DNA from 2 places in the Paenibacillus konkukensis genome. Region 2 is predicted to be linked to the other one. Evidence: a T-box and tRNA genes for the amino acid it is inferred to sense, from the RefSeq annotation. Region 2 holds a T-box; the other holds one or more tRNA genes.
What was found. A T-box is a leader RNA that pairs with one kind of tRNA and senses whether it is charged. The one in region 2 lies ahead of ileS (isoleucine--tRNA ligase), so its partner is inferred to be a tRNA-Ile.
Positions count from the first base shown of each region.

Region 1: it encodes a tRNA-Ile, which carries the amino acid that the T-box ahead of ileS (isoleucine--tRNA ligase) is inferred to sense. The anticodon was not compared.

Region 1 is NZ_CP027059.1:2,853,017-2,862,972, forward strand. Features, by position in the region: gene SK3146_RS12055 (glycoside hydrolase family 95 protein) at 1-1,086, opposite strand, end outside; gene SK3146_RS12060 (DUF3817 domain-containing protein) at 1,348-1,641, opposite strand; gene SK3146_RS12065 (aldo/keto reductase) at 1,750-2,733, opposite strand; gene SK3146_RS12070 (NAD-dependent epimerase/dehydratase family protein) at 2,987-4,003, opposite strand; gene SK3146_RS12075 (glycoside hydrolase family 28 protein) at 4,026-5,624, opposite strand; tRNA gene SK3146_RS12080 (tRNA-Gly) at 5,963-6,033, opposite strand; tRNA gene SK3146_RS12085 (tRNA-Pro) at 6,038-6,114, opposite strand; tRNA gene SK3146_RS12090 (tRNA-Leu) at 6,122-6,204, opposite strand; tRNA gene SK3146_RS12095 (tRNA-Arg) at 6,211-6,284, opposite strand; tRNA gene SK3146_RS12100 (tRNA-Cys) at 6,338-6,411, opposite strand; tRNA gene SK3146_RS12105 (tRNA-Gly) at 6,423-6,494, opposite strand; tRNA gene SK3146_RS12110 (tRNA-Leu) at 6,503-6,587, opposite strand; tRNA gene SK3146_RS12115 (tRNA-Lys) at 6,599-6,671, opposite strand; tRNA gene SK3146_RS12120 (tRNA-Gln) at 6,685-6,756, opposite strand; tRNA gene SK3146_RS12125 (tRNA-His) at 6,767-6,842, opposite strand; tRNA gene SK3146_RS12130 (tRNA-Tyr) at 6,861-6,943, opposite strand; tRNA gene SK3146_RS12135 (tRNA-Thr) at 6,963-7,038, opposite strand; tRNA gene SK3146_RS12140 (tRNA-Phe) at 7,059-7,134, opposite strand; tRNA gene SK3146_RS12145 (tRNA-Asp) at 7,160-7,236, opposite strand; tRNA gene SK3146_RS12150 (tRNA-Met) at 7,255-7,331, opposite strand; tRNA gene SK3146_RS12155 (tRNA-Val) at 7,348-7,423, opposite strand; tRNA gene SK3146_RS12160 (tRNA-Glu) at 7,454-7,528, opposite strand; tRNA gene SK3146_RS12165 (tRNA-Ser) at 7,542-7,633, opposite strand; tRNA gene SK3146_RS12170 (tRNA-Asn) at 7,644-7,719, opposite strand; tRNA gene SK3146_RS12175 (tRNA-Ile) at 7,724-7,800, opposite strand; rRNA gene rrf (5S ribosomal RNA) at 7,843-7,959, opposite strand; rRNA gene SK3146_RS12185 (23S ribosomal RNA) at 8,113-9,956, opposite strand, start outside.
Region 2 is NZ_CP027059.1:7,477,457-7,487,412, reverse strand. Features, by position in the region: gene SK3146_RS32630 (helicase-associated domain-containing protein) at 1-346, opposite strand, end outside; gene SK3146_RS32625 (DNA repair helicase XPB) at 343-2,142, opposite strand; gene ileS (isoleucine--tRNA ligase) at 2,294-5,386, opposite strand; T-box leader at 5,438-5,712, opposite strand; gene SK3146_RS32615 (Gfo/Idh/MocA family protein) at 5,835-7,001, opposite strand; gene SK3146_RS32610 (CBS domain-containing protein) at 7,178-7,588, opposite strand; gene SK3146_RS32605 (amidohydrolase) at 7,729-8,910, opposite strand; gene SK3146_RS32600 (YugN family protein) at 9,112-9,459, shown strand; gene ftsW (putative lipid II flippase FtsW) at 9,473-9,956, shown strand, end outside.

The DNA.
Region 1 (9,956 bases), 3.3 Mb from region 2:
GTTAATCGTGAACTTCGATTCCCATGGCGGCGTGTAGCTGTCATTCCAAATTCCTTGCAGGTTCGCGGCGATACTGCCGGGCCTTGAGCAGGAGAGAAGCAAATATCTACCGTAGTCGAAATACAGCTGAACAAGTCCCGGATCGTCTTCGCCTTCCTGTACCTTGTCCAATCGTACATCGGTCGGCGATCCGCTTGCCGCAGGCGCCGAAGGCGAGGACAGCTCCAGGCGGACCCGCCCGAATTTCTCCGCATAATCGGCGATATGATCCCGCCTCAACTGCTCATAGCCTTTGGCGGCTGCCGAATCCAGCTGGCTCAATACTTCCTTCTCCGGATCTTCATACCGGAAGGTCGTATTCGCGGCGAGCAGCAGCGTCACTTCATCCGCCTGCTCCACAGACAGAAAATCGCCTATCGTCTTCACGGTCCCGCCCCGCACCGCCGCTCTCAAACCGGCACGGAACTCTACGCCTTCCTTGCCGCATTCGCCGAGCATCATGATCGTATCCGTTCCGATGCTTTTCGTTCCTCCGTCAAACGGCCGGCGCATGAAATGGACGCCGAAAGTCAGCCCTCCCGGCTTATTCGTTTTCAGGCGGATCGCCATCACATGGTCGGCCGCGCTGCTGAAATATTCTCTCGTATATTCATAGCCGTCCAGCTCGTAGCGGACGCCGGCTATCGCCGTTTCCAGATCCAATTCCCTGCGGTAGGCGGCAGTTTTTTGATCGTGATGCAAAAAATAAAAAAGAAGATCCCCGAGCGGCTGATACGGATGCAAATATTTGGGCGCCGACATCAGCGCCATCCGGCTCAAATGCTCCGCTTCCTGCTGTTTTCCTTCAAACAAAAGGCGCCGAATTTCCGGCACGTAGTTTAAAGCATCGGGGTTATTGGCCTTCTTGGGGCCTCCGTACCATACAGTATCTTCGTTAAGCTGAATTTTTTCCTGGGCTACCGATCCGAAGATCATTCCTCCCAGCCGGCCGTTGCCGATCGGAAGCGCCTCCTGCCACCTGCTTGCCGGCTGCTCATACCATAATACCGGGCGGTTCAGCTCGGCCTCCTTATGCAAACTGCTCATGCAAAGACTCCTTCCTGTCATAAAAAGCTTCAACAAAGCTGCGACCTATACGCATACCTTTTTTATTTTATAGAAGTTTGTCCGGCAGTTACATGCAGAATGCTCATCTGTTTTTGCATAAAACTAAGATAACCCCACAAAGTGAGGCTCCTAGCTTCGAAGCCGAATCAAGTACTTTGCGGGGACCCCGAATAAAAAAAGCCTCGATTCGGAGCTTTTTCCACGATGTTTGACCCTGCGTAAGCGGTAGCTTGATGCCGGTTAACGGCCGCTTCGGCGCAGCCGGGCGTCCAACACAAATGTGCCGAAGGGCAGCAGCGATGCGAGAATCGCGCCCAGTACCTTGAAGATGTTCCAGCGGTGCGCCCATGTCACATGGGCAAGCGCCAGCAAATACAAGATAAACAATATGCCGTGAAGCATGCCTATGTATTTGACCGGCTGAGGAAAATCCGCATAATATTTGAGCGGCATGGCGATAATCAGAAGCACCAGGAATGAAATGCCTTCATAAATGCCTATGGCCCGAAGCCGCCCGATAGGGGTTTTGAACATGTGGCTCCTCCTGTCCTAAGGGATATTTTCCTAATCATTATATATAAAAAAACCGCTGTCGTAATACGAACAGCGGCATTTGTCAGAATGAATTCATTTTTATGGCAATCAATACGCTCCACGAATATGCTCATGAACCTCTTGGTGATAAAAACGGTTCAGCTTCTCATGATCAAACGGCGAGAACGGTTCCACGTCCAGCACGCCCAGGTTGTCCTCGACTTGAGCCGTATTTTTGAAACCGGGAATAACGCAGGTCACATTCGGATTATCGAGAATCCAGCGAAGTGCGGCCCTTGTCATATTGCCTCTGCCTTCTCCGATCCATTGCAGCTGTCTGCTCAATTGAACGCCCTTCTCGAACGGCAAGCCTGCGAACGTTTCTCCGACATTAAAGCTTTCTCCGTTGCGGTTATAGCTGCGGTGATCGTCCTTGTCAAAGGCGGCGTCCTCCTTGAACTTTCCTGTAAGCAGCCCGCTGGCGAGCGGCAGGCGGACGAGAATGCCGACTCCGCGCTCTTTGGCGCGCGGCAGCAGTTCTTGCTCCGGCTTTTGTCTGAAAATATTATAGATCACCTGAAGCGCTCTCACATTCGGATTTTCCAGGCAAAGCAGCCCTTCCTCCACCGTCTCCACGCTTACGCCGTATTCGCGGATCTTGCCTTCGCCGCGCAGCTTGTCCAGCACTTCAAACACCGAGCCGTCCCGCAAAATGGAAATAGGCGGACAATGAATTTGGTACAGATCGATTCTTTCTCTCTGCAGCCGCTTTAAGCTTTGCTCGCAATAAGCGCGAACCGCGGCTTCCGTGTAATTATTCGGATCGTGAATATCTCCGGAGCGGCAAAATTTGGTGGCGATATGGATTTGATCTTCCTTGCCTTTGGTCGCTTGGGCAAGAAGCTCCTCGCTATGGCCGTTCCCATACACATCCGCCGTATCAAAGAAATTGACGCCTGCCTCCATGGCGCGTTCCAAACCTTTTAACGACTCCCCGTCATTCACAGTCCCCCAAGACCCGCCGATAGCCCACGTGCCGAAGCTGACCTCGCTTACCTTTATATCGCTAGATCCTAACTGTCTATATTTCATAGCTTCTATTCCCTCCCTGATGGCTGACCGTGCTTACGCCCGGCCTTCTTCTATTATAGCCGCGGAGCAGCTGCTGCAAAATAACGCAAAAAAAGTTCAGTTACTTACATTTAGGTAAGCATGGCGAGAATTTGTCGTCCCTTTGCGACATTCGGTTCGCGCGCCAACAAGCGGTACGCAACAAAGCCGAAGACGGGCCCCGTTGCATCTCTTCTGCAAGCGCTGGCCCCGTCCCCGGCTATCCGTTCATTTCTTATATAGATAATAATTTCAACTGTTTGCCGAATTCCGTATAAAGCCCTGTCAGCCGATCCTCCAGCAAATCCTTCTCCGTATCGACCTGATGACCGTCGCGCTCATACCAGTCAAGCAGCATTGAAAGTCCGGCAGACAGAGAGATGTCCGCTTGATAGCCGGGCAGATCGCGTTTCAGCTTGCTGTTGTCGAACAGCCCGGAGTAGCTTTTTTCATAATAAAGATGTGAAAATAACGCCGGACTCGCCTGCACCAGCAGATCCGTGCTGATATGAACGATGTTCGGCTCTACGCCGAGCAGCTTGCCGAATTCCAAATATAAGTCCTGCCAAATATGCACATCTTCGTTGGTTGCATGATAGCTTTTTCCATACATATTGGAATTGCCTACGGCGCCGACGAAAGCCTTGGCCACATCCGGCGCAAAGCTGAAGCTCCACGGTACGGTACCGTCGCCGAACATAAGAAGCGGCTTACGGCTTCTTATACGGTGCACGATATTAAAGTTTTGGCGCAGTACGCCAAGATTCGCGCAGCCGATACCGTAGGTTAAAGAAGGCCGGATGATCGTCACGGGAACTTCGCCCAGCTTGATCATGCCGCCCAAATAACGTTCCATCTCCGCTTTTTGAAACGCATAGGCGAATGAAGGATCGTCAAACAGCTCCTCCGCGTCCTCGGCCGTCGGAATCGTACGGAACGGTCTCTTGTAAGCGGCCGTGCTCGAGCAAAAAACAAACTGTCCTGCTCGTCCGTGCAGCGCCTCCAACGTTGCCTGTGCGTCGGCCGCGTCGAAGGAAATCATATCGATGACCGCATCAAACCGGCGATCTTTCATCAGCTCGCGGAATTGCTCTCGATTCGATTTGTCGCCCGTAATGCATTCCACTTCGCCGGAAAATAAATGATTCTTGCTGCCGCGGTTGAACACGGCAACCTCGTATTGCTTGGCGAGAGCCGCTTCCACGATGGAACGGCTGATGACGCCGGTTCCGCCTAGAACTAATACTTTCATGATGTCACCTGCTTTTTTCTTCCTATTTTACCACAACCATACCTTCTGCCGTAGCATCTACTGCGATATCTTGAACCGCTTTCTCCAGCATATTGCCGGAAAATACGATATCCTTCGTTTCCCCGCCGCTGATTTGGGCGTACACATCCGTTCCGCGCACGGCAGCAGCGCCTTGCACGTACGCTCCTTGAGTATCGCGCAGCTCAATGACCGGCGTATCCGCGTGCGGACGCTTCATCCCGAATCCGTGCAGCTCGATGTCCTCGCCCTTATCGATCGTAAGAGCCGCTCCCTCCCGGGTCTCGATCCGCACATGATGCATTTGAAGCGAACGCACATATTTGCAGTACATTCCTTTGCCTGCCATCACGAGTTCTTCGCGCACCATATCCGGTTCTCCGCCCTGCTCGTTCGGATCGCTTGTCATCTCGATATGAATATGATCCAGCACGACATCCTCGATCGGCATTTCCGGCAGACCGTACAGGAAGCCGGCCGCGCCCAACACTTCGGTCGCCGTAATATGGCTCAGGCGGATGTGACGGAACACCGGGGTCGCCTCGGTAACCGGCTGCGCCAGCGGGCTTGAAATATCCGGATTGGCCGGATCAACGCCGTAACGGTAGAACGAGTTAATGGCGATCGGACACAGCACGCCTTTCATGAAAATATTATTCACCTGCACATGCTCGATCGTTCCCCCACGGGCCCGGTTCGACTTAAAGCGGATGCCGCGGTCCGTTCCGATAAAGACGCAGTTGGAGATGACGACATGGCGGATGCCACCGGCCGTCTCGCTGCCCAGCACGACGCCGCCGTGTCCCGCCCGCATCGTGCAGTTCGTTACCGCGACGTTCTCCGTCGGGATGCCGATGCGGCGCCCATCCTCGTCGATCCCGGATTTCAGGCAGAGGCAATCGTCTCCGACATCGAATTGGCAATCGGATATGCGCACGTAACGGCAGGAATCGATATCGAGCCCGTCGCCGTTAGGCGTATCCGAAGGATTGTGAATGAGCAAGCTGTGCAGCGTTACATTATCGCAATAGACCAGATGCGTATTCCAGAATGGAGAATTTTGCAGCGTCACTCCTTCGATCCGCACATTCGTGCAGCGGAACAATTGAAGCAGCGCGGGACGTAAAAATTGCGTCTCCCACTCCACGATATTGCTCTTGATACTCATCAGATGGCTGTTCAACTCAAACAACTGCTTCTCCCGCTCGCTGGAAGGGCGGCGTCCCGCTTTGCATTCATGATACTGCTTCCACCAGGCTGAGCCTTGTCCGTCGATAATGCCTCCGCCTTGAATCGTCACATTCGTCAAATCAATGCCATATACCAACGGGGAATAGCCGTAGCATTCATAGCCGGACCAGCGGGTTTTGACAAACGGATATTGATCCGGGTCCGTCGAAAACAATAGCTTAGCCCCCGAATCGATATGCAGCGTCATATGGCTCTTCAGATGAATGGCCCCCGTTAAATAAGTGCCTGCAGGAAAATATACCGTACCTCCGCCGGCCGCTTCGCAAGCTTCCATCACTTTGCGGATCGCTTCCGTATTCAAGGTCGTCCCGTCTCCGACAACCCCGTAATCCAACACATTAAACATCGTCATGGTGTCTCTATCCTCCTAAATTTCACCAAGTGAGCGGAGGACTATAAGCTCCGCTCACGCGCTGTATCTCTATCAATCCTGTTTATTATCTCATATGTTGGTATACCAGACTATCCGTTGTATTTAACCATTACTCAAATTAGCGAGGATTTATTCAGACCGAAACCTTCATCGTCTTTATTTAACCGGCCGATACTCCGTATTTAACCTCGTTTTCCTCCCCGCTCATGCAGGTTTACATCGTCTGCATTCCCGATTTCCTTCCATGTATCATTTTTCCCGTAATAGAAAAAGAGCCTCAGGATCTGATCCTAAGACTCTTTCGCTATGTTTCAGAAAGCGGGTGATGGGAATCGAACCCACGCTACCAGCTTGGAAGGCTGGAGTTCTACCATTGAACTACACCCGCGAGATGGTCGGGACGACACGATTCGAACATGCGACCCCCTGGTCCCAAACCAGGTGCTCTACCAAGCTGAGCTACGTCCCGAAGATTATGGTGCCGGTAGAGGGACTTGAACCCCCACGGTTTCCCTCACGATTTTGAGTCGCGCGCGTCTGCCAATTCCGCCATACCGGCTTACTACGTGCCCTGAGAGATTCGAACTCCCGACCTTTTGATTCGTAGTCAAACGCTCTATCCAGCTGAGCTAAGGGCACATAAAAGTTATTGATTCCTTGATCCTAAAGCATCTGCGGCTCCAATAAAACAATGGAGGCGCCACCCAGACTCGAACTGGGGGTAAAGCTTTTGCAGAGCTCTGCCTTACCACTTGGCTATGGCGCCGGATAAAGGAAAGCGGAAGACGGGAATCGAACCCGCGACCCTCGCCTTGGCAAGGCGATGCTCTACCGCTGAGCCACTTCCGCAAAACCAATGCGCTCGAGAGGACTCGAACCTCCACGGGGGGTTAGCCCACACGGACCTGAACCGTGCGCGTCTGCCAATTCCGCCACGAACGCATAATGAAATCTGAGCCATGTAGGACTCGAACCTACGACACCCTGATTAAAAGTCAGGTGCTCTACCAACTGAGCTAATGGCTCGCAATTAGAAATACTGGGGATCTAGGATTCGAACCTAGGCATGACGGAGTCAAAGTCCGTTGCCTTACCGCTTGGCTAATCCCCATCAAAGATCATGGGGCGATCGATGGGACTTGAACCCACGAATGCCGGAGCCACAATCCGGTGCGTTAACCCCTTCGCCACGACCGCCGCAGCTCGAAACCGGTATGGAGGCTGATGGATTCGAACCACCGAACTCGTCAGAGAACAGATTTACAGTCTGCTGCGTTTGGCCACTTCGCTAAGCCTCCATATTTGTTGCGAAAGCAATGGTGCCGTCGAGAGGACTTGAACCCCCAACCTACTGATTACAAGTCAGTTGCTCTACCAATTGAGCTACAACGGCAAATTATTATTAAGATTACATGGTGGCTCGGGACGGAATCGAACCGCCGACACGAGGATTTTCAGTCCTCTGCTCTACCGACTGAGCTACCGAGCCTAATGTATTCGGTGAAAAATGATAATGGCGGAGCCGACGGGATTCGAACCCGCGGTCTCCTGCGTGACAGGCAGGCATGTTAGGCCTCTACACCACGGCTCCACACTGTAAAAAGTAAATTGGTTGCGGGGGCAGGATTTGAACCTGCGGCCTTCGGGTTATGAGCCCGACGAGCTACCGGGCTGCTCCACCCCGCGTCGTTAAAAGTATATATGGTGGAGGCTGAGGGGATCGAACCCCCGACCCTCTGCTTGTAAGGCAGATGCTCTCCCAGCTGAGCTAAGCCTCCATATATGTCTTATACCTTTATTGGAATTTATGGTGACCCGTAGGGGATTCGAACCCCTGTTACCTCCGTGAAAGGGAGGTGTCTTAACCCCTTGACCAACGGGCCATGCTGTATATTATGGCGGAGAGAGAGGGATTCGAACCCTCGAGACGCTTGTGACGCCTACACGATTTCCAATCGTGCTCCTTCGGCCAACTCGGACACCTCTCCAGAGGAGAAATGGCTCCCCGAACAGGACTCGAACCTGTGACAACTCGATTAACAGTCGAGTGCTCTACCAACTGAGCTATCAGGGAACAATGGTGGGCCTTAGTGGACTCGAACCACCGACCTCACCCTTATCAGGGGTGCGCTCTAACCAGCTGAGCTAAAGGCCCTTATGTCTTGAATGCTGTGATAAAACACAAGATTAAAGCTTTGCTTGGCGACGTTCTACTCTCCCAGAACCCTTCGGTTCAAGTACCATCGACGCTGGAGGGCTTAACGGTCGTGTTCGAGATGGGAACGCGTGGTTCCCCTCCGCCATCATCACCAAACGGTGTAGCTTGTTCAAGGCTTGCGCCTTGAAAACTAGATACGAAACTTGTGCGCGTAGCGAGCAATGGTTATTTGTTCTTCCCGGTTTGTTTCCGGGCCCCGAGAAAGTATTTGGAATCAGCTTCGAAGCTTCTCTTCACTTTCTTGGGAACTAGGTTAAGCCCTCGACCGATTAGTATTCGTCAGCTCCACACGTTGCCGTGCTTCCACCCCGAACCTATCTACCTCGTCGTCTTCAAGGGGTCTTACTTACTGGGAAATCTCATCTTGAGGGGGGCTTCACGCTTAGATGCTTTCAGCGCTTATCCCGTCCGTACGTAGCTATCCAGCCATGCTCCTGGCGGAACAACTGGTACACCAGCGGTACGTCCATCCCGGTCCTCTCGTACTAAGGACAGCTCCTCTCAAATTTCCTACGCCCACGACAGATAGGGACCGAACTGTCTCACGACGTTCTGAACCCAGCTCGCGTACCGCTTTAATGGGCGAACAGCCCAACCCTTGGGACCTACTTCAGCCCCAGGATGCGATGAGCCGACATCGAGGTGCCAAACCTCCCCGTCGATGTGGACTCTTGGGGAGATAAGCCTGTTATCCCCAGGGTAGCTTTTATCCGTTGAGCGATGGCCCTTCCATTCGGTACCACCGGATCACTAAGCCCGACTTTCGTCCCTGCTCGACCTGTTTGTCTCGCAGTCAAGCTCCCTTCTGCCTTTGCACTCTTCGAATGATTTCCAACCATTCTGAGGGAACCTTGGGGCGCCTCCGTTACGCTTTAGGAGGCGACCGCCCCAGTCAAACTGCCCACCTGACACTGTCCCCATACCGGATCTACGGTACCAGGTTAGAACTCCGATACGATCAGGGTGGTATCCCAACGTCGCCTCCACACAAGCTGGCGCTCATGCTTCTCAGGCTCCCACCTATCCTGTACAGATCGTACCAAAGTCCAATATCAAGCTGCAGTAAAGCTCCATGGGGTCTTTCCGTCTTGTCGCGGGTAACCTGCATCTTCACAGGTATTAAAATTTCACCGGATCTCTCGTTGAGACAGCGCCCAAGTCGTTACGCCATTCGTGCGGGTCAGAATTTACCTGACAAGGAATTTCGCTACCTTAGGACCGTTATAGTTACGGCCGCCGTTTACTGGGGCTTCGGTTCATAGCTTCGGGTTCCCCCTAACCACTCCCCTTAACCTTCCAGCACCGGGCAGGCGTCAGCCCGTATACTTCGCCTTGCGGCTTCGCACAGACCTGTGTTTTTGCTAAACAGTCGCTTGGGCCTTTTCACTGCGGCCCCCTCGGGCTATTCACCCTACCGAGGCACCCCTTCTCCCGAAGTTACGGGGTCATTTTGCCGAGTTCCTTAACGAGAGTTCTTCCGCGCGCCTTAGCATGCTCTGCTCGCCTACCTGTGTCGGTTTGCGGTACGGGCACCTTCTCCCTGGCTAGAGGCTTTTCTTGGCAGCCTGAACTCATGACCTTCGCTACTGTTATTTTCACTCCCCATCACAGACCAGCCTTACGATCAACGGATTTGCCTATTGACCAGCCTCTCTGCTTGGACGGGCATCCATCAGCCCGCGTCACTATCCTTCTGCGTCACCCCATCGCTCATAACGGTTCACGGTGGTACAGGAATTTCAACCTGTTGTCCTTCGACTACGCCTTTCGGCCTCGCCTTAGGTCCCGACTTACCCTGAGCGGACGAGCCTTCCTCAGGAACCCTTAGGCTTTCGGCGGATCAGATTCTCACTGATCTTTTCGTTACTCATACCGGCATTCTCACTTGTGTACTGTCCAGCGCTCCTTACGGTACACCTTCAACCTATACACAACGCTCCCCTACCCCTGCGTCACCTTCATTCCAGCCTCGAAGCGGCGCGTTTAGCCCTGGGGTGCATTTAGCCAGATTCCTTGAATCTACTTAAAAGTAGAATCTGGCGAATGTCCCGTGTCTAAACGGTAACCTCAAAGATGCAATGAAGGCGACGCGA
Region 2 (9,956 bases):
TGACGTACACATGCTCTCCCCACGATTTGCGGAACGTATAGCAAATTCCTTTTCTGAGTAGCAGCAAAAAGCCGACTTTCGCATCCGCCCCCGACATGACGGGCTGAGCCAGCTTCTCCAGCCTTGCCGCATCGAACGGCTCGCAGCCGATGCAGGAGACGATAAGCCGCAGCACTTTGCGCTCCCGCAGCGTCATTTGGTTATAAACCGTCTCCATAATCGCCGGATTCGCGAAAATTCGCTCCAGCGTCTCGCCCTGCTTCAGCCAAGGCGCATAGACGCTTTCGGCCTCGATTTGCAGGCGCAGCGTCTGCGGCATTCTAGTCAAAAAATAGGCGTGATTCATCTTGCTGCAGCCCCCTCTTCCTCCGCCCGATACGGCGGCTCTGTCCGATGCAGACCGGACGATCCTTGTACCGTTTCGTCAAGGACGCGCATCAAGCTATTGTCCTCCCGCTTGTCCGCGGCTTCGGCCGTCCTGTCTTCAATCGTATACCGGTAGCCTTGCTCGATCAGAAACAGCTGTCGGTTCAAGGCAAAATCCTGCTCTTTCGTATCTGCGGACACAATGGAATAGAAGCTGGCCTCATTGACTTCGGCTTTCGGGCGCAGAATGCGTCCGAGCCGCTGAGCTTCCTCCTGCCGCGAGCCGAAGCTGCCTGATATTTGAATCGCTACGCTGGCATCGGGCAAATCGACGGCAAAATTGGCGACCTTGGAGACGACGATCGTCCTTAGCTCGCCGGAGCGAAACCGGCGGTACAGCTCCTCCCGTTCCTCATGGGGCATTTGCCCGTAAATAAGCGGCGCTCCGATCGCTTCAGAAACTTCTTTAAGCTGATCGAGATACTGTCCTATAACAATGATTGAATCGTCCGCATGCTTCACAAGCAGCTCCCGCACGATCCCGAGCTTGGCCGGGTTTTCGCTGGCGATACGGATTCGCTGTCTGGGCTCCGCCGTCAAATAGCGTTCTTTTTCATCATCCGGCAGGGCAATCCGAATTTCGGTGCATGTGACCGATGCGATCCAGCCTTTGCCCTCCAGCTCCTTCCACGGCATCTCATACCGCTTCGGGCCGACCAGCGAGAATACGTCCTCCTCCCTCCCGTCCTCTCGTACCAGCGTAGCCGTAAGCCCCAGCCGCCGCGTAGCTTGAATATCGGCCGTCACGCGAAAGACGGGAGCGGGAAGCAGGTGCACTTCGTCGTACACGATCAAGCCCCAATCCCGTTTATTGAATAAATCCATATGAACGAACAAATCATCCTTCGATTTGCGGTACGTCAAAATTTGATAGGTGGCGATCGTAATCGGCTTCACGTCCTTCATCGTCCCCGTATATTCGCCGACCATCTCCTCGGTCACATCGGTTTTCTCCAATATTTCGCGCTTCCATTGGCGTACCGAAGTGCTGTTCGTTGTCAAAATAAGCGTGGCACAGCTGAGTTTGCCCATAGCCGCAATCCCGATAATCGTCTTGCCCGCCCCGCAAGGCAGCACGAGCACTCCGCTTCCGCCCTGCATGCTTCCCTCGCGGTAGAACGAATCGACGGCCGAACACTGATAATCGCGCAGCTGGAACGCCTTCCCGGCCGAGCCGTCCGACTTCAACCGGATCGGCAGCTCCTCGCCGCGGGTGTAACCGGCCAAATCCTCCACCGGATAACCGAGTTTGATCAGCTCCTGCTTCAGCACGCCGCGGAAGGAGGAAGAGAAGCGAAGCGTTCTTGCGTCCAACTGGCATAAACCGTAGGAGCGGAGCGATTTAAACGAAACCATCTCTTTGATCGCCTCCACATCGTCGGAGATAAGCAGCAGATCTTCGCCCATGCTCTCGATCCGGATCAGACCGTAACGCTCCACGAAGCGGCGTATGTCCTGTTTAATATGCGGCGGCACGCCGAACTTGGCATGGCGTTCCAGAAAATCGGCGATTTCCTCCGTCTTCATGCCGGCCGCGGCCGCATTCCACAGCGACAGCGCCGACATCCGGTACGTATGAATATGCTCCGGCGTTTTGACCAGATCCGCAAACCGGGACAGCCCCGCGCGGACTACGTCGAACTCGGGATGGCGCACCTCCAGCAATACGGTAAAATCACTTTGTACGATAAGCGGTCGTTTAGGATCCATCTGCATGTCCGTTCCCTCCCGAAGTTTGTCGTATTTTCTCGAATGCTCTATTCATTTTAGTATGAGGGAAAACAGGAAAAATTAAACATCGCCTTCATTATGAAACGATAAAAAGGGAGCGGCTCGGCTGAGCAGCCCCCTTCCTCGTATATCCCCTTTATTGAATCGATAAGCCGACCGTCTTCTCCCCGGCGGCTACATAATCCATGACATCCGTTCCGGCAAATTCGTAGCGGTTGATGAGAACATTATCCAGCAGCACCGATTCAAAGGCCTGAACCGCCTCCCGCATCTCTTCATCCGTGTCCATCAGCAAATCGATCCTTTGCTCGACGGGCAGCTCCAGCTTCTTGCGATAATCCTGCACGGCCCGCACCAGCTCGCGAACGAGCCCTTCCTGTTTCAGCTCGGGCGTCAGCGCCGTATTCAAAGCGACCGTCATCCCGTAGCCGGAAGCGGAAGCGAAGCCCGGCTTGGCGACCTTCTCGACCAAGAGATCCTCAAGCGGCAGCTCCACGATCTCCCCGTTCTGCAGCCTGTGAGCATAAGAGCCCGCCTTGACGATCGCCGCCGCTTCCGCTGCGTTCATCGCCTTCAAAGCCTGCTGCAGCTCGCCGACCCGCTTGCCGTATTTGGGCCCGGCCGCTTTCAAATTCAGCTTCAGCGTAACGTCGACCAGCCCGTTCTCGCTCGTCTCCGTCCGAATCGATTTGACATTCAGCTCCTCCTGAATGATCGGCGCATAAACCGTCAGATCGAGCGGCGCGTCTAACGCGACGATCAGCTCGGACAGCGGCTGGCGCGTCTTCACTCCGGTTTCGCTGCGCACGCTGCGGGCAAGCTCGACCATATTGCGCACGGTTTCCATGTCCCTCTCCAGCTCAGCATCGATCCGGGAAGCGTCCGCTTCCGGATAGTCTTCCAGGTGCACGCTCCCTCTGCCTCCCGCAAGATTACGATACAGATCGTCGGACAGAAACGGCGTGTACGGCGCCATCAGCTTCGCCAGCGTCAGAAGCACCTCGTGCAGCGTCTGGTACGCCCATAGCTTATCGTTTGACAAGCCGCTGCCCCAGAAGCGGTCGCGGGAGCGGCGGATGTACCAGTTGCTCATTTCGTCCACGAACGCTTCGATCGCCTTGGCCGGATTCAAGAAGTCGACCGCCTCCAGCCCTTTGCCTACGTCCTGTACCAAATGAGCGAGACGGGACAAAATCCACCGGTCCAGCCGATTGCCGCTGACTTCTTCGGCGTGCTCCTCCGGCTTATACCCGTCGATAGCGGCATACAGCGTATAAAATGCATGAGCGTTGACTATAGTATCGATCACCTTGGACTTCGCTTCGGCGACAATCTGCTTGGAAAACCGTTTGCTGTTCCACGGAGCGCTGTCCGCGAGCAAGGCCCAGCGGAATGCGTCGGTTCCGTAATCGCCGATGATTTCCCACGGATCGATGACGTTGCCCTTGCTCTTGGACATTTTTTGACCGTTCTCGTCCAGAATATGTCCCGTGGACAAAACCGCTTTATACGGCGCTTGCCCGTTAAACAAGGTCGACACCGCCAGCAGACTGAAAAACCATCCGCGCGTCTGATCGATCCCTTCGCAAATCATATCGGCCGGATACTGCTCGGCAAAGACGTCATCGTTCTCGAACGGAACGTGGTATTGCGCAAACGGCATGGAGCCGCTGTCGAACCATACGTCGATCACCTCAGAAGTCCGCTCCATCACGCCGCGCTCGCAGTGAGGGCACTTCAGCTTGATTTCGTCGACGTAAGGCTTGTGCAGATCAAGCTCGGCGGGCAGCTCGTTTACGGAGTGTTCGCGCAGATCGCGGATGCTTCCCGGCACATGCTGTCCGCCGCAGTCCGGACACTGCCATACATTCAGCGGCGTCCCCCAGTAGCGGTTGCGGCTGATGTTCCAATCGACCAGCTCCTCCAGGAAGTTGCCGAAGCGTCCTTCGCGAATATGTTCCGGATACCAGTCGACCTGCCGGTTGTTCGCGATCAGCTGCTCCTTGACCGCCGTCGTGCGGATAAACCAGCTTTCGGTCGCATAATACAACAAAGGCGACTTGCAGCGCCAACAGAACGGATAACTATGCTCCATGCGCTCCTTGTCGTAGAGCAGTCCGCGTTCCGCCAGCAGCTTGACGATATCGACGTCGCAGTCTTTGACGAATTTGCCGGCCAGGTCCGTCACCTCGTCGATATAGCGCCCCGCCGCGTTCACCACGCTCAGCATGCTGATGCCGTGCTTCATCGCCGCTTTATAATCGTCCTCGCCGTGAGCCGGCGCAATATGGACAATCCCTGTGCCGCTGTTGTCCGTTACAAAATCGCCTTCGATGACGACATGCGCATGCGGAACCTCGACATAGCGGAACGGCGGGATATAGCGAAGACCGACAAGCTCGGACCCTTGCAGCGTGCCTAGCTTCTCGTACTCGCCCTTCATCACGCTCTCCAGCAAATTGTCGGCGACGATGTAGACTTCCCCCTGCTGCCTCACTTTGGCGTAAGTGATGCGTTCGTTTACCGCAAGCGCCACATTGGCGGGCAGCGTCCAAGGCGTCGTCGTCCAGGCGAGGATAACCTCCCCGCTTGCTTCCAGTTTGAATTTGACCGTAGCGGTCAAATCCTTCACATCCTCATAGCCCTGCGCCACTTCATGAGAGCTCAGCGTCGTCTGACAGCAAGGGCAGTACGGGCTGACCCGATGTCCCTTGTACAGCAGCTCCTTCTTATGAATTTCCGACAGTAAGTGCCATACGCTCTCGATATATTGATTGTCGAGCGTTATATAAGGATGGTCCATATCTGTCCAATAGCCGATAGCCTCGGTCAGCTCGCGCCATTGCTTCTCGTACGTAAACACGCTGTCCTTGCATTTTTGTACGAATTCCGCCACGCCGTAGCGCTCGATTTCCTGTTTGCCGGAAATGCCGAGCTGCTTCTCCACCCCAAGCTCGACCGGTAAGCCATGGGTATCCCAGCCCGCTTTGCGAACGACTCGATATCCTTTCATCGTTTTGTAGCGGCCGATAAAATCTTTGATCACCCTGCCCAGCACATGCCCGATATGGGGAGCGCCGTTAGCGGTCGGCGGTCCTTCGTAGAACACGAAATTCGGTCGGCCTTCCCGGTTTGCCGTCGACTTCCTGAACGTTCCTTCCTTCTGCCACTGCTCCAGCACTCTTAATTCCCGGCTTCTCGCCTTTTCTTTCGGATCGACCTTTTGCATGAACGTCACCTGCTTCACTTAAATTTGAACAACAAAAAAGACCCGTCCCTCTGAAGGGACGAGTCTATAGCTCGCGTTACCACCCTTGTTCCGCGGCAGCTTCGCCGGAAAAGCGAACTGTCGCAGCACTCGTCAACGTACCATCATACGCGTTCCTTGTAACGGCGGACCCCCGGTTAAGCTTACTTGCGCCCGTTCGAATAAGCGCGTTTAGCTTCACTTCTCAGAGATGATTTTCGGCTGCGGCATGAACGCCGGCTTTCAGCAAAGCGCCGGCTCTCTGGGGATCATGATCGTGGCTTACTCTTTCTCGTCATCGAATGTAACTTATCGGTTATTGCATTGATCCATTTATAAAACATTTTGCCGCGGATGTCAAGTCAGTTTAAGCTCATATTACAAAAAAAGACAACCTCGGCTTGACCGAAAGTTGCCTTTTCATGAACGATTAATGAGTTCCTTTTACGTCCATTTCTACGGCTTTGACTTCTTTCTTGACCGTAGAGCTTTGAATGCGTTCTTGCAGCTTTTCGTAATACAAATCCTCGTTGATCGGAAGATCTACCCAGTTATCGATCCAGGAAGACAAATGCATGGCGTTGGACAAGGTCAACCCTTTGATGCCTTCTTCGCCCGGTGCAAGCAGCGGCGTTCCGTTCAAAATATGGTTCACGAAGTTTTGCGTAATGCCTTTGTGGCCCGGACCCGGAGCTCCGACAATCGGCACATCGCATTTCCAGCATTCCGGAGAACCGAAGCCGCCTTTATATTCGCGGTTGAATTCCGGCTCGGGTACGCGCAGACGCCAGAACGTCAGCTTGTTGTCCTCGATCACAATTTTGCCGCGGTCGCCCGATACTTCAAAGCGGTTCGTTCCCGGCGCTTCGCCCGTCGTCGTAACGAACAAGCCGGTCGCTCCGTTCTCGTATTCCACATAAGCGGTCACATCGTCTTCGACTTCAATGTTGCGGTATTTGCCGAACCCGCAGAACGCTCTGACGCGCTTAGGCATCATGTCGATCGTCCATTGCCACAAATCGAGCTGATGCGGGTCTTGGTTGATCAGCACGCCGCCGCCTTCGCCGGCCCAAGTCGCGCGCCAGCCGCCCGAATCGTAGTAGCTCTGCGAGCGGTACCAGTTCGTAATGATCCAGTTGGTGCGGCGAACTTCGCCAAGCTCTCCGGACGTGATCAAGTCTCTGAGCTTCTGATACAACGGATTCGTCCGTTGATTATACATAATGCCGAAGGCTTTGCCGGATTTCGCGGCCGCTTCGTTCATTTCGCGAACTTGTTTGGTATAAACGCCCGCCGGCTTCTCAACCAGTACATGATAACCGTGAGAGAATGCCTGCTTGGCGGATTCAGGGTGATCGTAGTGAGGCGTCGCCACAATCACTGCGTCGAACGCTTTGGATGCGAAGAATGCGTCCAAGTCGTCAAATAATTGAATGTTCTTGTCTCCATAGTTCGTTCGAACCCAATCCAGACGGGATGCATCCGTATCCACAATGGCTGTCAGCTCTGCGCCTTTGACTTGATTGCCCACCAAGTACTCGGTATGGCCTTTACCCATATTGCCCACACCGATCAATCCGATGCGCACTTTATCCATTCGTGTCCCCTGCCTCTCAATTCTTATATTCGAAAACGTATGTAAGCATTTTCGGTTCTCCTCTATTATATAATGCACACGTGAACATTACAATATGAAAAATTTTTCATAGCCAACAAAAAAGAAAACCGATCTTATAAAGACCGATCTTCTTCCTTTAATAACAGCAAGATAAATTATACCTGAATTTTGTCTTTCTCGGAAATTTGACTCAGCGCTTCGCCGGCCTCATCTTCGAACTTGTCGCGAACCGCCAGGTCGCCGATCGACACGATCCCTACCAGCTCCCCGTTTTCGCATACCGGCAGACGGCGGATTTGCTGCTTGGCCATCAATTTGGCCGCTTCATCCACCGTCGTCTCCGGCGATGCGCAAGTAATCTGGTTGCTGCTCATCACGTCTTTGACAGCCGTAGAGCCTTCCTTCTTGGCCGCATACCCGCGGATTACCAGGTCGCGGTCGGTAATGACGCCGATCAGCTTTTTCCCTTCTACGACCGGAATAAAGCCCGTATCTTCCTGCTTCATCTTGACGGCTACTTCATAGACGTTGTCCTTCAGTGTCACCGTCGCGCAATCCTTTGTCATTATTTCCTTTAAAGGTCTGCTCAAGGAAAATCCCTCCCGAAGAGTAAAGTCCCGGACAGACGCGCCGCAGCCGCCGGCTGGACGTTCTTCCGCGCAGACATAGATTTTCCCGAAACTACGGTGTCCATGCGCACAAGCGCTTAGCACTTATCGGCATTCCAGCCGTTTTGGCAGTCCGCCGCCATGCTGATAAACAATTTGGCCGCAATCGCCATGGAGCTTTCGTCAATATCGAATTTGGGATGATGATGCGGATGCGTAATGCCGAGCTCCGGGTTTCCCGCTCCGACAAACATGAAGCAGCCTTTGCGGTGATGCAGGTAATAGGCGAAATCTTCCCCCGCCATAATAAGCGGCGACGTCTGCACCGGGGCTACAGAAGCGCCTGCACGGTAGAAGCGCTCCACCTCGCCGGCATCGTTAACGACCGGCGGATAGCCGAGCTTATACTCTACGGCATGATCGGCGCCGAACATCCGACAGGTTTGCTCGACGTACGTTTCGAGTCTTTCCTTCACCTGCATGCGCAATTCCGGATCGAATGTTCTCACGGTGCCGATCAGCACCGCTTTCTCGGCGATGACGTTAAAGCCGGTGCCGCTGTGGAATGAGCCGACCGACACGACGCAGGGCTGCGTCGGATCGACGCTGCGGCTGACGATCGTTTGCAGGTTGACGACAAGATGCGAAGCGACGGCAATGCTGTCGATCGTTTCATGGGGGAGGCCGCCATGGCCGCCTTTGCCTTTAATTGTAATTTCGAACTCATCCGCGGCGGCCATCATAGCCCCCGGCTTGCTATAAACAGTACCGACAGGAAAGGGTGTCCATAAATGAATGCCGTAGACAAAATCGACGCCTTCCAGCGCGCCTTGTTCTATCATTGCATGAGCCCCTCCGGGACTCAGCTCTTCCGCATGCTGGAACAGAAACACCATATTCCCTTTCCACTCTTCGCGGTGCTCCGCCATAATTTTGGCTACGCCAAGCAAAGTCGCCGTATGCGCGTCGTGACCGCAAGCGTGCATGACGCCTTTTACCTTCGATGCGAACTCACAGGTTTTCTCATCCTGAATCGGCAGCGCGTCCATATCGGCGCGCAGAGCGATCGTCGGACCCTCGGCCCCGCCGCGCAGGCGTCCTACGACGCCGCCTCCGCCGACGCCCGTCTCCACGTCCAAGCCCCATTCCCGCAAATGCCGGGCAACATAGGCCGCCGTTTCCGTCTCCTGATACGAGAGCTCCGGGTGCTGGTGCAAATATCTTCTCCAGCCGACCATTTCCGGATATAACAGATCCACTTTTTGCAGCAAATGTTCCATGGCCATTACCTCCGGTTTCACTTTCTTTTCATTTTACCAAATGCCAAGCTTTCTTACATCCATGTGTCACAAGAATTTCAAATTTTTCTTGAGACTTCGCTTGTACATTTAGCAATAGGCTTGCACAAGTTTGGGAAACATACTATCATGAATAAAGAATTAGATAAAGTTGGACTTGACTTTCTAGGAGGGCTTTAACAAGTGATTATTGAAAACAACGGCTTAAAAGGGCTTAAAAGCGATCTTGCCCATCTGGACGAAGTTACCGCAAAGCTGGGCTTTGTTCGCTGGCAGTGGGAATATTACCGCGCCACTTATGATTTGAAAATTGAAGATAAAGCATCCCATAACGATTACTTCCTGCGCATGAACGCCCGTGTGGAGACCGGTAAGCTGGAGTCGCCCTATGCTATTCTTTACATAGAAGACGTTTACATCGGAAAAGCGACATTCCCGCACGGTCTTGACTACCAATCGCCGATTCCCGATTCGGTGTTGAAAATCGCCCAGCAAAAAATTTCGCAGCTGAAAACCGAATTGTCCGAGTAAAGCGGAGGTCATCATGACTTCCCCACGAAGAGGCACTCCGGATTTTTTGCTGTTATTTTTAACGTTTTTACTCGTTTGTTTCGGTCTGGCTATGGTATTCAGCGCAAGCATGGGATATGTACGAGTTGTACAGATTGATCCGGATACGAAGGTATCGGTTAACGACCCTTCGTACTTGGTTGTGCGACAAGCGATCTTCGTTGCGATGGGTACCGTAGCCATGTTTTTTTGCATGAACATCGATTTTCGCAAGCTGAAAAATTGGGTGCGCCCTTCCTTTATTGCGGTCGTAGTCATGCTGCTGCTCGTTCCCATTATAGGAAGAGAAGTGAACGGCGCCAAAAGCTGGTTTTATATCGGAGGCTTCGGGATACAGCCGGCGGAATTCGCCAAGCTGTCGGTTATTTTATACTTGGCTTCCTTGATATCCAAGAAAGAGGATAAATTCCAGGAGTTCCGCAGCGGGCTGCTCCCGGCGCTGGTCATCGTCGGCTTCA